2 regions of the Halotolerantifilum yawarlongkerapense genome follow, and region 1 is predicted to be linked to the other one. Evidence: riboswitches for the same ligand, from Rfam matches in the RefSeq annotation. Region 1 holds a riboswitch; the other holds the start of a gene.

Evidence for each region. Region 1 has a riboswitch for cyclic di-GMP ahead of ACULM0_RS04525 (transglutaminase-like domain-containing protein). Riboswitches for the same ligand answer to the same signal wherever they lie in the genome.
Region 2: it holds a riboswitch for cyclic di-GMP, as region 1 does, so the genes downstream of both, ACULM0_RS11475 (LPXTG cell wall anchor domain-containing protein) here and ACULM0_RS04525 (transglutaminase-like domain-containing protein) in region 1, are expected to answer to the same signal.

The regions. Positions count from the first base shown of each region.
Region 1 covers NZ_CP199719.1:939,637-946,949, reverse strand. The annotation lists gene ACULM0_RS04555 (Cof-type HAD-IIB family hydrolase) at 1-285, opposite strand, end outside; RNA gene rnpB (RNase P RNA component class A) at 352-693, shown strand; gene ACULM0_RS04545 (putative heavy metal-binding protein) at 861-1,181, shown strand; gene ACULM0_RS04540 (CvfB family protein) at 1,264-2,118, shown strand; gene ACULM0_RS04535 (bacterial transcriptional activator domain-containing protein) at 2,305-3,525, shown strand; gene ACULM0_RS04530 (HD-GYP domain-containing protein) at 3,690-5,162, shown strand; cyclic di-GMP riboswitch class I at 5,289-5,365, shown strand; cyclic di-GMP riboswitch class I at 5,441-5,515, shown strand; gene ACULM0_RS04525 (transglutaminase-like domain-containing protein) at 5,529-6,314, shown strand; gene ACULM0_RS04520 (arsenate reductase ArsC) at 6,467-6,874, shown strand; gene ACULM0_RS04515 (ABC transporter ATP-binding protein) at 7,103-7,313, shown strand, end outside.
Region 2 covers NZ_CP199719.1:2,330,032-2,337,344, forward strand. The annotation lists gene ACULM0_RS11460 (polysaccharide biosynthesis protein) at 1-1,077, opposite strand, end outside; gene ACULM0_RS11465 (flavodoxin family protein) at 1,279-1,761, shown strand; gene ACULM0_RS11470 (GumC family protein) at 1,921-3,303, shown strand; cyclic di-GMP riboswitch class I at 3,547-3,627, shown strand; cyclic di-GMP riboswitch class I at 3,695-3,778, shown strand; gene ACULM0_RS11475 (LPXTG cell wall anchor domain-containing protein) at 3,879-6,377, shown strand; gene pcp (pyroglutamyl-peptidase I) at 6,446-7,084, opposite strand; gene ACULM0_RS11485 (helix-turn-helix domain-containing protein) at 7,098-7,313, opposite strand, start outside.

The sequences.
Region 1 (7,313 bases):
CTCTGCGATGCGCATGCGCTCTCGCTTGCTGATCGGATAGCCGAAGAGAGCATCCTTGGCCACCGGGTCGTAAACGAAGCCACCGTTGCAGTTGATCATCGGACTTTCTAGCCCCAGTAAATTGTGGTATTGTTTCGCCGCAGTGAAGGTACGCCCCGTGGCAATCAAAATGTGTACACCGCGGGCAATCAGCTCGCGAATGACCTTTTGGTTATAGGGACTGATGGTGTGGTCGGTACGTAATAGGGTACCATCCAGGTCGATGGCGACCAATTGATATCTCATACTATATCCTCCGTTCTAATGGTCTTGCATTTTTTCTTTTCCTAGTGTATCATAAAAGTCGTTCATTGAGTAAGCTAGGCAATCGCATGTCATGCAAATGGCATGAGGAAAGTCCGAGCTCCGTAGAGCAGGGTGCTGGGTAATACCCAGTGGGGGTGACCCCAAGGAAAGTGCAACAGAAATATACCGCCACTTCATTGTGGTAAGGGTGGAAAGGTGAGGTAAGAGCTCACCAGCACATTGGCGACTTTGTGGCTCTGTAAACCCCATCTGGAGCAAGACCAAGTTAGGGAGAAAAAAGGGGCTGCTCGTCCTTCCCAGTGGTAGGTCGCACGAGCGTATTGGCAACAATGCGCCTAGATAGATGATTGTCCAAGACAGAACTCGGCTTAACGGCTTGGTCGGTGAACATCATATTAACACGGTCCTTCGGGGCGGTGTTTTTGTGTTTTTTTGAGACGGAATGATTCTTAAGAATCGATGAAATTTGTCTGCAATTTGGAAGGTTGTCAGTGGAAATATGATATACTGATTGAGATGACATAATATGGTAAAGTGAGCAAGGAGGAGATTCTATGATCGTTTCAACAACACCGGGTATCGATGGCAAGAGCGTGGCCGAGTATAAGGGCATTGTCTTTGGGGAGGTCATCGCAGGAGTAGACTTTATCAAGGATTTTGCCGCTGGGCTATCGAATTTCTTTGGAGGTCGCTCCGGATCCTACGAAGGGGAGCTCATCAAGGCGCGTGAAGAAGCACTTGCCGAGATGGAGAAAAGGGCGCGATCCATGGGGGCCAATGCCGTGATTGGCGTGGATATTGATTATGAAGTGCTCGGTCAAGGTGGCAACATGTTGATGGTAACGGCCTCTGGTACAGCGGTGGTGATCAAATAATTCTGGTGTTCTGACGTGTTTTCCTGTATCATAGAAAGATATGAAGTCCGTTAGCAAGAGTGTTAAGAAATGAGGCATGCACGTGATTACACTGGGAATCAAACAAACGTTGCTCGTGGCCGAGGATTCACCCTTCGGTCTATACTTGAAAGAAAACCTTGAGGATGAGGAAAAGGTCCTGCTCCCCAATAAGGAAGTCCCCGATGACTTCCAACTAGAGGATGAACTGGAGGTCTTTATCTACCGTGACTCAGAGGATCGCTTGACTGCGACGCTGGAGGAACCCGCCCTGCAAGTTGGAGAAGTCGGTCGCCTGCGTGTGATCGATGTGACCAAAGTAGGAGCGTTCCTGGCTTGGGGTCTAGACAAGGATCTCCTCTTGCCCTTCGGTGAACAGAAGGGCACCGTACGCAAGAACGATGAAGTGGTTGTCCTTCTTTACGTGGACAATAGCGATCGGCTCTCGGCCACGATGAATGTATACACGAATCTGGCCAGTTCCGGTCCTTTTGAAGAAGGCGATCAGTGCGATGGGATTCTATACAGTTTCTCGGACCTCGGGGCTTTTGTGGCGGTGGAAGGCAAGTACCATGGCATGATCCATAATAATGAGCTTTACGGTTACTACCAGCCCGGGGATACCGTGTCCGTTCGCATCAAGAAAGTGCGAGAGGATGGCAAGCTGGAGCTTAGCCTGAGAAAACCTGCGCATGAGCAAATCGATGATGATGCGCACAAGATCATGAAGCGGATCCAGTCCAGAGACGGTTACCTGCCGCTCAACGATCACTCGGAACCCAAGCGGATCCAGGCGGAGCTACAGATGTCCAAACGTGCTTTCAAACGGGCCGTAGGACGTCTCCTCAAGGAAAACCTGATCGAGATAACGGAGAAGGGCATCGCTTTGAAGGCACCGGAAACAGAAAACGAAGCTTAAGCAACGACCACGCACCGGAGGATCCTCCGGTGCGTTTTTTTTAAAAAGATTGAAGCATTGTGCTTGGGGTAGTTATGAAATGATATCTTTTTGGCCGTTGAGGGCCAGGAGTTTGGTTCCGTTGTACCATTTTTTGGCAATGCGAACTTCCTCCTTCGATTGTATGTTCAGATAGGAGTTCATTCCATGGCGCATCAGGAGATGAAGCAGGACAACAGCATATCTATTCGAACTTTCGGTGAGTTCGATATTTTGTACCAGGGGGAGAGCATGCTCGGTACCATGGGTCGATCTTACCGAATCCTGGAGCTTCTCAAGTATTTCATTGCCTTTCGCGAGAAGCGGTTATTACCGGAGTCGATCGTCAACCATTTGTTTGAGGAGAAGGATCACAATGATCCCAAGAATGTCCTCAGAACCCAGATCTTCCGGTTGCGAAAAATGCTAGAGGAGATGGAAGAGGAACTTCCACTCGAAGGACCGATCTTTCATATTACCTTCGAATACGGTTACTACATGTTGATGTTGTGCGACCGATGCGTGGTCGATTCCGATCAGTTCGAGGTTGCCATGCGCGAGGCCAAGGAACTGGTGGATAGTAACCCTGAAAAAGCGATCGAACGATATCGTGATGGACTACGGTATTATTTGGGAGAGTACCTTGATTCCAGTGGTTACGGCGACTGGACCGTCCCGATCAAGAATCGTTACGCCCGGCTGTATTACCAGAATATGATCAAGCTGCTCAACCTATTGAAAGAGCGCAAGCGGTATGAAGAGATCATGGAGGTTTGCGAGCGGGCCATTGCCCTCCAACCCTTTGAGGAGAGTTTCCATATCCTTTACCTTGAGGCCATGATTGCCAAGGGGTTGGTACAGCAGGCTCTCAGTCATTATGAGTACACGACCTATAAACTGTACAAGGATTATGATATCAAACCGACGTCAGCCATGAAAGCTGTCTACCGCAGGATTCAGTTCGAGAGCGAAGAGAAGGCGCTGACGGATCTCAATAGTATCGAAGCCCGTCTGACCGAGCAGGAGGCCAGTGGCGCATACTACTGTGATCTCGAGTATCTCCGCTTCGTTTACAATGTAGAGAAAAGAAAATCACGACGGGATGACGAGACGCGGATGCTGGCGCTTGTAACCCTGGAGCCGATCGACTTGCCTGCGGAAAAGGCACTGGCGATGTCCAAGTTGAAAAGTGTGATTGGGGAGTCATTGCGTTTGGGTGACCTTTACGCACAGTGGAACGATAGGCAACTCCTCATGTTGCTCGATCATGCGGACTACCAACACATTGGGGTGATCGAACAGCGTATTCGATCGGCTTTCGAGGAAAAGTGCGAGAAGCCTCACCGCTTGTCTTTCTCTTTCAATCGCATTGAGATGATGATGTTTTAACCGTTCGCGGAAGAATGTGCGAGCGGTTTTCTTGTGCCCGGGCTGTAACGCATATGAACGATTTTTGTTATGAATTCCTATGCTCCTTGCAATTGAAACGCACGAAGGCTGACATCGTCCTGTGTTACCTTTAGGGTAGAAGATTTCGTGAGGAGTTGATCAAAATGATGGAATACAGTGCTAAGAAAGATCTGTTCATGCAGTTCAAGGCGCTTTACGATAACAGTGGACATTTCATGGACTATTTGTTTATCGAGGCTAGTTCGAATTTTGAAACGCTTTTTGGTGCGCCGAAAACCGCACTGATCGGTCGCAGGATGTCGGACCTCGTGGTAGAGTATGAAGATCACTTTCTGCGTCTCAACGATATATACAACGCGATGATCCCCAATACAGTCAAGAAGTTCGAGAAGTATATCCCGGAGAAAGAAGCCTGGTACCTGGTTACAATCATGGCCGATGATCCGAACCATCTTTATCTGTATCTATCTGATATTACGGAGATACGCAATCAGATGGGGGGCGCTTCACTTGACGCGGAGCAGCAGGAAATTCAAATGGGGCCCTCTTTTCCCGAGTACATGCGGAGAAAAGGGCAAGAGGATCGCCATCATGCCCAGTTCATCGATCGACTAACGGGTATTTACAATCGCCATTATTTTGAAGAGGAAATGATCCGCCTGGATGTCAAGCGTCAGCTCCCCCTCACGATTATCGTGGGCGACATCAACGGACTCAAGCTTATCAACGATGCTTTCGGCCATCGCACGGGTGATTTGGTGCTTCGTGAATCTGCAAAGATTATCAAGGGATCGCTGAGAGAAGAGGATATCCTGGCGCGCGTCGGGGGCGATGAATTTGCAGCGCTCTTACCGAGGATGCCTCGGGAGAAGGCAGAACTCATCGTGCAGCGGATCAAGTCAGCCTGTTCCGATCGTCCCCTAGAGTACCTCAACCTGTCCATTAGTTTCGGTGTAGCCGAGAAAACGGAGGAAGGGGAAAATTTGATCGATGTCTACCAACGTGCGGATGATCGGATGTACCATCACAAGTTGATCGAGAGCAAACAAATGAAGGAAGGGATCGTCCGGCATATACTCCAGTGGTTGAATGAACTGGAAGTCGAGACAGAAGGACACTTCGCGAGACTCAAGCGTTTGTCGGAGAAGGTAGGCAAGGCCGTTGGTCTCAGTGATGAGCAAATACGGGATCTGAAGCTTTTGGCAGAGTACCATGATATCGGCAAGGTCTTTGTCCCCAAAGAGCTTCTGCTCAAGCGCGAACCACCGACTCAAGAAGAGTGGGAGATTCTCAGAAGACACGCGGAAATCGGGTATCGACTTGCCAGCTCGATCTACGAGATCCATTACATCGACGAACTGGTGCTCGACCACCATGAACGATGGGACGGCCGTGGGTATCCGAGCGGACTGAAGGGAGAAGAGATCCCGATTGTGGATCGCGTTTTCGCACTGCTCGATGCCTATGATACGATGGTTCACGATCAACCGTATCGAGAGAAGAAATCCCTCGAGGAGGCAATCAAGGAGATCGAAGCTGGAGCGGGCAATCAGTTTGATCCAGAAATCACCAATACTTTTCTTTCACTGGTCAGAAGCGATGGTGCCTTGCACTGAAGGCAAGTTCCATCGCATGAAGGATAGCTCAAAGAGGGCGCTGAAAGTTATCTTTCGGCGCCCTCTTTACGGTTGACATAAACAAAAGAGCTGTGGTATACTATTCACATATTAGCGAGGACTATCCTCCGATAATGGCAAACCCGTGGAAATGCGGGGACGCAAAGCTACAGGGCCTTTCAAATGGCAGCCTGGCTACCGAAGTGGTTAGTTTTTTTATTTTCACTAGGAAATATTTTACAATTAATTGCATAGACGTCAATCGAGAGTACACTCTCAAGCGACAAAGGCAAAACCAGAGGAATCTGGTGACGCAAAGCTATAGGGCCCATAGGGGGCAGCCAGCTACCGAAAGGAGAGTTTTCGATGAGAAAATTCATCGCCAGCCTATTTGTATTGATCCTGATATTATCAACTACCGCTGTGGCCTTCGCGAACACGCAGGTAGCTTTCAATGAAGAAGCCATCGCACAGGGTGTCGTTTCTCTACAACGACAAACCGCCGGCGAAACGCTGAAACTGATGGTGGAAAAAGATGAGGCGAAGTACTACTACACCTTTGATGCCAACAATCTGAATGTCCCGCTGCAGCTGGGTAGCGGATCCTACCGCATGACGCTGCTCAGACAATCGAGCGGTAACAAGTACAGTGTGCTTGAGCGCAAGACAATCGTCGCATCGATGACTGCAGATACGAGCGTTTACCTCCAGTCCGCACAACCGGTAGACTGGGACGCGGAGATGGAAGCCATTAAACTGGCCGAAACCCTCGTGGCAGGCGCCATGGATGATCGCGAGAAAATTGAAATACTGTACGACTATGTCGTGGGAATGATGAGCTACGATTACAACAAGATCAATACCATCGACACCAATTACGTGCCGGTGATCGATGAAGTGCTGGCCACTGGAACGGGCATCTGCTATGACTACTCGGCTCTGCTCGGTGCGATGCTGAGAAGTCAAGGGATTCCTACGAAGCTCGTCAAAGGCTACCGAACCGGCATCGATGTTTACCACGCCTGGAACGAAGTTTATTTGGCCGACGAAGACCGATGGGCGATCATTGATTCGACCTACGACAATACCATTAACGCGCCTAGCATGATGTTCAAGAGCGCGAGTGATTACCTAAAGGTCCGAGAATATTAAATCGAAAGTCAGGACGGTCCCGTGGGACCGTCCTTTTCAAGTGCGCGTTTTTTGTTAAGCCTTTGTTAACCCATTGGACGAAGGGCGCGCGATGCACTATAATATAAATGAGAATGAATAACAGGTAATGGTGATGTGAAAGCGAGGATTCTATGGCTTATAAAGTGGCGTTTGTATGTGTGCACAATTCATGTAGAAGTCAGATGGCAGAAGGGTGGGCAAAGGCACTGGGTGGCGACCTGATTGAAGCTTATTCTGCCGGGACCGAGGAGTATCCAGAGGTCAAACCACGAGCCGTTGAAGTGATGGTAGAGGCGGGGATCGATATGTCAGACCACCACCCCAAGCTTTTATCCGACATACCCAGTGAACTGGATATCCTGATCACCATGGGTTGCAACGTGGTATGCCCCTTCGTCCCAAGCAAACACGAAGAAGATTGGGGTCTAGACGATCCATCGGGCGGCCCCATCGAGGGTTTCCGGAAGACGCGAGATCTGATCAAAGAAAAGGTAGAGCATCTGATCGAGCAGATTCGATCTGGTGAGTTGGATTTGTAGACATCAACACCTTCTATACTAATGGAAGGTGTTTTTTCATGAAAAATGATGTTTAATCCGGAACTATAGATTTTTAAAATACGGAAACGCTTTCATGGCCACATTTTTTGACAGTTGTACAATCCTCTGATATACTTTGAAATAGAGAAAATACGTTTATAAAATAGCGAATTGTGTGCATATGTTCATATGACATGAAATCAGTTGGAAAAAGAGGAGGTCGTGAGATTGATAGAACTCGTGAATTTGACCAAATCCTATGATGGCAAGACGAACGTCGTCGAGGAGTTAAACCTGCAGATCAACACAGGAGAGATCGTCGTGTTGATCGGTGAATCCGGTTGCGGTAAGACGACGACCATGCGGATGATCAACCGTTTGAACGAGCCCACCAGTGGGACGATTTTGATCGATGGGGAAGATTACACAGTGCGAAGCA
Region 2 (7,313 bases), 1.4 Mb from region 1:
GCGCTTTTTTTGAAAGAGCAGGTCGATGGCCCTTTGGTCCCTCACCGAGGTCACGATGGCCTCGAGTTCGAGATCGGGGTACTTTCTCTTGAGTTCTAGCTGCACGGCGTAGAGGTTGTTTTCGTAGATGTCGAGGAGCATGAGTTTTCTCGGGTTAAAGGCAGCCACTTGTCGGGCCAGCTCTGAACCGATGGAGCCACCACCGCCGGTGATGAGCACGGTCCGGTTCTTGATGTAGCTGTCGATGGCATCAGACGCAAGAACGATCTCGTCTCTACCCAGCAGGTCCTCGATCTTGACGTCCCTGATTTTCTGAATGTCCACCTGGCCGTCGATCAACTCGTACATACCGGGTAGGATCTTGAGCTCGACGCCCGTTTCCGTGGCTTCGGATGTCACACGGGCGATTTCTTTACGTGAGGCCGATGGGATGGAAATGATAATCTGATCGATTCCCTCCCGCTTGACGATAGCCGGGATATCCAGGGTATCACCCATGACGGGGACGCCGGCGATCACCTTGCCTCTTTTCATGGGATCGTCATCCACCAAGCCCACCGGGTGCAGGTGGAGTTCCGTGTGACGGTTGAGCTCCTTGACCACCATGGCGCCGGCGTCGCCCGCGCCCACGATGAGGACTTTCTTCCCCTCATTGTGTCGTCCCAGCCGTCGTTGTTTCATCAGACGGAAGAAGCGGTAGGAGAAGCGCAGACCGCCCAGGAAGGCCACGTCAAGAATCAAGGTCATGATGTAGATGCTCCGCGGTAGCTGGTTCTGGGTCAGGACCATGAAGGTGGTGGTGCCCGCCGTGGCAAAGAAACTAGCGGTGACCACCTGGACCATTTCGTCCACACTGGCATAGCGCCAGAGGCTGGAGTACATCTTGAAAAAGTAGAAGATCACCACTTTGATCAGTGTGATGGTGATAAAGATATCTTCGTAGGTATGTAGATACTGCATGGCCTGCCCCGATAGGAGGCTACCTTCAAAGCGCAGGTAGAAGGCCAGTAAGAACGATAGATTGATGAGTAGGATATCCGCCAGGATCAGAGCACCCTGTCTGATGCGTTGCTGCATAAAAATCACCTTAGTCTTCCTCTGTATTTCGCACGTTAACGATTCATTTCTACTATATCGGATTCGCGTGCGTTTGGAAAGGTCGAAGGATGTCGAAAATCCCCGATTTAAGGTAAAAAATGGTTACAAAAATGCTACAATTTTATGAAAATGGGTAGTAATAATCAGATGGATCAAAAATATTTTTGGGAGGGATCTATTGTGGGTGAAAAAGCATGGGTAGTCTACGATTCGTTTTTCGGCAACACCAAGGCAGTGGCGGAAGCCATCGGGGAGGCGCTCAAGGAAAGTCTTGAGGTAGAGGTGATCGACGTGAAAACAGGTCCCGGTCCGGTACCAGAGGCGGTGTCCCTCGTAGTGGTGGGATCGCCCACCAGAGCCTTTAAAGCCACAAAAGCGATTAATGACTGGTTGGGGACTCAATCCCGCGGTAGCCTAAGGGGAAGACGTGTGGCGGCTTTCGACACACGTGCTTCTTTGGAAGAGGTAAACTCGAAGGTGCTGAACGCCTTTGTGTCGGTCTTTGGCTATGCTGCAGAACCGATGCAAAAGAAGCTCTTAAGAAGCGGAGGAAGTGCCGCGGGAGAGGTCGCTGGATTCTTTGTCAAGGACAAGGAAGGGCCCCTCTTTGATGGCGAGATCGAGCGGGCCAAGGCCTGGGCGCGAGCGCTAAAGACGTCTTGACTGAACAAATAATCGTTTTCCGGAATCCCTACTCACGGGATTCCGAATTTTTTGCCCAGAATGCGGAGTTCGACAAAAGTAGAGGTTTTTCGACACGGAATAGTTGATATAATAGTGGCGTTGTCATATTTCATAATTTTTACAAAAGAGGTGTGTTTATTGAATGAGAACCATTTTGATGAAATCAGCTTACGTGAGTTGATCGAAACGTTGCTTCGAGGAAAGATGACGATATTAATCGTCACGCTGGTTTTTGGCGTTCTAGCCTTTGCTGGATCAAAGTTCCTGATGGAACCCACATATGAAGCCACGGCTGTTTTAATGCCGGCGAACACGGCTGATCAGCGAATGGATGCCTCGAACGGTGATGATATGGGTGCCCTGCTGGAGGGAATAAATGCCATGCCCCGTTTCTCGATTGCAACGTATCGTGACCAAATCCTGAGCTATGAGGTGATCAGCCTTGTGATGGAGAGTGCTAAACTGCCGGAGGACATTACATACGAGGGATTCAGACAGAAGATCAATGTGACTTCTGATGAAGACTCCAACATGATTCATATCACCGTCACGGATACAGATCCCGAGTATGCGGCCATGCTGGCGAACACGGTAAAAGAAGAGTACATGCAGTTTATTGACGACTTACAAAAGGGCAGGTTTGAAATTTCTTCTTCTTTTCTTTCTGAGCAGATGATAAGCGAGAAACTGTCACTCGAGGAAAGTCTAAGAGAGCACCGCGAACTGATCGCCACGGGGAAGTCTTCTGACGAGTTACGCTCGGAGATCAGCATTCACCAAGGACTGCTCAATGAGTTTAAGTCAAAGGAAGTGGGACTATACGATCGTTACGAGAACCAAAAGCTCGATAAAGAACTGGCGATCAAGTCACTTCGTGCTGAGCTGAGTACGGTAGATAATCAGCTTGCCGAAACCCAGCAGGTGCTTCAGGTGCAGAAGAGTTTCTATGACGAGCCGGCGCTCAAGGATACTGTGGCCTCTGGTTTTTCAGATGTAACGATGTATAGCGAAGAGATTAATCCCATGCATACAGAGTTGACATCACGTCACACGGATCTGCGAATAGCCGAAGAACGTGTCCAGCAGCAACTGCGGAACCTAGATACGCGATTTGAACAGGAAAACGTCTTGCTCAAAGAATCTATTGCTGAAATGGAAAAGCAGATTGAAGAGCTAAGGCTCGCTCTTTCCGATCGTCAATACGAGGAAAGATTGGTCTCCAACAAGGTGAGCACAGCACAGCGAATCTACGATGCCTTCTTGAACCAACTGGAGAGTACGCGCATCGAGGAGGCATCAAAAGTCACGGGTTCCCAGATGATCGTAATTTCTCATGCTTTCGTGCCCACACGATCCACAGGCCCAAGGGTGTTAATGAATACGGCTATTGGTCTGATACTCGGAATGATGCTCAGTGTCTTCTCTGTCTTCTTCAGAGCGTACTGGCATGCGACTGAGTCAGAAGCTCAAATAAGAGTTGGTCTTCTAATGGAGGAAGTATCGCGGACGGTTGCTAATTAATTGATTTTTCGCGTTTTGGTTTGCTGAGCAATATAGATACAAATTATTCAACGTCAAGGCATTTGGATAATGGTGAATAATCGTTAAGAGAAATAGTCTGAATGATCTTTATTAACTCGAGTGAATTTTTCGAGTTCTGTGATATACAAGGGGGATTAAATTTTTACTTGGCTCTCGAACATTTTGCTTAGCATCTGGCTTCGGTGGTATATATAGGATAGATACTCATCTGAAAATTCCTCTATTTGTGAAAAGCAAACCCGCCGCGAGACGGGGACGCAAAGCCAGATATCTCCCGCATACGGAGAACGATCGACTGCCACGTTTTTTTGTGGCAGTTTTCTTTTGGTTTAATAAGGAAATAGTGGAAACGATAAGAGGATTCGTTGAAGCGCGTCAAGAGCAAACCCACCGTGAGATGGGGACGCAAAGCCAGGAGTCTTTTTCTTTAGAGAAAGATCGTCCGACCGCCGCATTCTTTGTGGCGTTTTTTGGTTTTTGAATGCAAGGGAGGAGTGGGGCCCCTTACAGATAATGGGTGTTGACAATCTGTGTATTGTAGGAAGGTAGGAGTGATGGTAATGAAGAGGAAGGGTAGAAGAATTCTCGCGTTCGGTTTGATCCTGCTCCTTGTTATGGGAACAGGAATCGTCAGTGTGGGTGCGAGCGTTACGCCTACGATGTGGGATGGGAATCAAGATCCTGAATATGAAGGATACCTAGCATTGAAAATCCCAGGTGACGATGAAAAAGGTCCACTTGAAGATGGAGTCTATTATGGTCCATCAGACTTTAGAGTAGAGATTCACCTGAATGAAATGGGGACAAAAGTATCTTTTGAGGCCAATTTTCCAGTCAGCTATGTGTATGTAAAAGGAGGGCCTCTCAAGGGAAATGTTTATGCTTACGATCCTCCAGTTTTGAGTGACACGAACTTACAAACTCCTTCAAGCGATGGAGGTGGTAAGACTACTGACTCGGTTATCGAAATTGATCACCAGATCAGCCATGTGACCTTTTATTACAAAGTGCCTGAAGAGCTAATTCTTAGACCGGTTTGTACAGAGAAGCGTGGTGAGTACCGCTTTAGTGTAGAGAACCCGAATCCGTATGATATGGTCTACACGTATCATGATGGGGAAGTAGAAAAGTCTGGTACAGTAGAAGCAGGGGGATACGATCTGTTCTACACAGGCGACATGGAAGAGACCATCTACTGGATTGAAGAGCTGTTCTCTGCGACAGCAGAATCCGATGGTGCAATATGCAAGTATGAAGTAACCATTGACAAGGAATGGTACGATGCTGAGGGAGAGTCAATGGATGAGCCCAATATCTTTTGGGAGATCAACATTGAGATCCAAGGAACTGAGGAATCGTACAAGTTGGACACAACGAATGACCCGCTGACGATTGAGCCAGAGTTCGACCAAACCGTTGTACTCAGCGAAGGATCTGGTCCCGAGTGGAATGTAACTGGCACTGGTGTATACGCACGTGGAGATCTTTATGATGAGCCCACTGGTAACTATATGGGCGTAGATCTTTACAAGGGTGCGGTTATCGCAGTGAAGAACCAGCAGGTACCACCACCCACCGGTCTCCTGATCATTGACAAAGAAGTCTGGTTTGATAACGGTGGCGAAGAGCTTGAAATGAAAGATGATGACGAAGGCGTCTTTGTCGTCGACATCATGGATGGAGAAATGATCTACGATACTCTGACCTTTACAGGTTGGGAGACGAAGTCCATCGACCTGCCTCTCGGCACATACGAACTGGTCGAACGACCGACCGAAGGGTACCGGCTGATCGATTATTATCCATCAGCTACGGTGGAGCTTACTCCGAATGATGATGATATCAACGCGACGATCCAGAATGAGTGGATCACAGGTTCGTTGACTATCAATAAGATGGTATATGCTGACGATTCTCTGGATGAGGGTAATGAAGTCACCTTCACTTTCAATGTAGAAGGTCCTAAGGGCTTTACCGCAACGCCGACCATCGAGGGTAACGGTAGCATCACATTGTACGGTCTTGAGCCAGGAAGCTACGTGGTGACGGAAGTACCTGTAGCAGATTACTTCTGTGAAGATCCCATACAGCCCGTGCTCATTGAGCAGGGTTATCTGGCACAAGAGCTGACCTTCAGTAACTACTATGAGGAAGAACCACCGGTATACGGTTCCATCACCATCGTAAAAGAAGTATGGGATGGAGAGACTATGATCACAAGTGATACGACACCATTTGAAGTCGTCTTATCCTTTGGAGAAGGAGGAACCTTAAGAGGTGACGTAGTTGCCGGTACACCGCTTGTCTTTGATGAGCTATCGCTCGACTATGCCTATGTTGTTCGAGAGAATGTGCCTTCGGGTTACGATCTGATCGATATCACACCTACAAACGTGATATTGACAGAGAACACCCCTGATATGACCGTGACCATCCGCAACAGTGTGGATGAAGAAGAACCACCAGAAGAGACCTATAGTCTCACGATCCAGAAGCGTGTCGTTAACACTGTAGGCACAGTGATTTCAACGAACGCACGTACCTTCACCGCAGTAGTCACAGGACCTGGCGAATTCAATCAGAACGTGACACTCGTGGGCAATGACACCGAGACCTTAACCGGTCTTGGAGAAGGAACCTACACGGTGACAGAGACAGCACCTACGAATTACGATCTGCTCAGCATCACGCCGAACAGCGTTACGCTCGGCGGAGAGGTTGAATCGGCCACGGTGGTCATCACGAACGAGTATGATCCACCAGATCGAGACGATGATGATGACGACGATGATGGAGACGACAACGGTGGCGGAGGTACGATCTTTATCGACCTGACGGAAGAAGTAGAGGTTGTAGAACCCGTACCACAAGCCCCAGCACTACCAGAGCGTCCGAAAGTGATCAATCCTCCTGAAGAGGAGATCACTCTGGATGAACCGATCCCAGAAGCCCCCGGAACCTTGCCGCAAACAGGCGAGATTCCTCCCACACTCTTCTATTGGTTCGGACTCGTCCTCAGCGGACTCGGCTTCAGCCTGAGAAAGCGGAGATAGAGACACATGAAAAGGAGAGATGATTCCCCCGTCGGGGTCTCATCTCTCCTTTATCCTTTGGAATATTGTCAACAGATTCGACCGCCCGGTTCATTCAAATCATCCCTCCGGTCGGCTGCTAGGATCAGCAGCTCCAGCGCACGCACCGATATCTCAAGGGGTTGAGAAGGGCAGTTGGGATCTTCTTTGGTCTGTTCCGGTAGTAGCGGCACCGTCACCAGACCGCCCCGGACCATCCGCAGGAGGTGATGGAGATGGTGCATCAATCCATAGAACAAATGATTCGATACAAAGGTGCCCGCCGAGTTGGACACACGTGCCGGAATCCCTTCATCCACCAGCGCTCTCATCATTGCTTTAATAGGAAGCGTCGAGAAATAGGCCGCTGGTCCTTGGGGAATCACCGGCTCGTCCACCGGCTGGCTTCCCGCGTTATCTCGAAGGGGTGCATCCTGGACATTGATCGCCACGCGCTCCAGGGTAATCTGTTTACGCCCCACCGATTCGCCCACCGCAATCACCAGCTCCGGTCGGTAGCGCGTGAGCGCAGCATCCATCACCTCGATCGACCGGTCGAAGGTGGTGGGTAGGATCAGACGGTGGATCGTGTGGCCTCCGATAACCTCAGGGAGGTGGTCGACTACCTCTTTGGAGGCGTTGAGCCTATCAGCACCGTAGGGCTCAAAGCCCGTCACCAGAATATGCACGATCGATTCCCCCTTATCGAGACGCCAAGATCGCCTTGATCTCCAGCGCCAGCTGCAGCTTCAGCCGGTCTTCATACCGGTTGAGATCCATCCCCAGCAGCTCCGAGATACGCCGGAGACGATAGGTCAGGGTATTCCCGTGGATGTGCAGCCGGTCCTTAGCCTTGGTCCAGCTGCCGTTCTCCCTCAGGTAGGTGGACAGTGTCTCGAGAAAATCCTCACCCGCCGT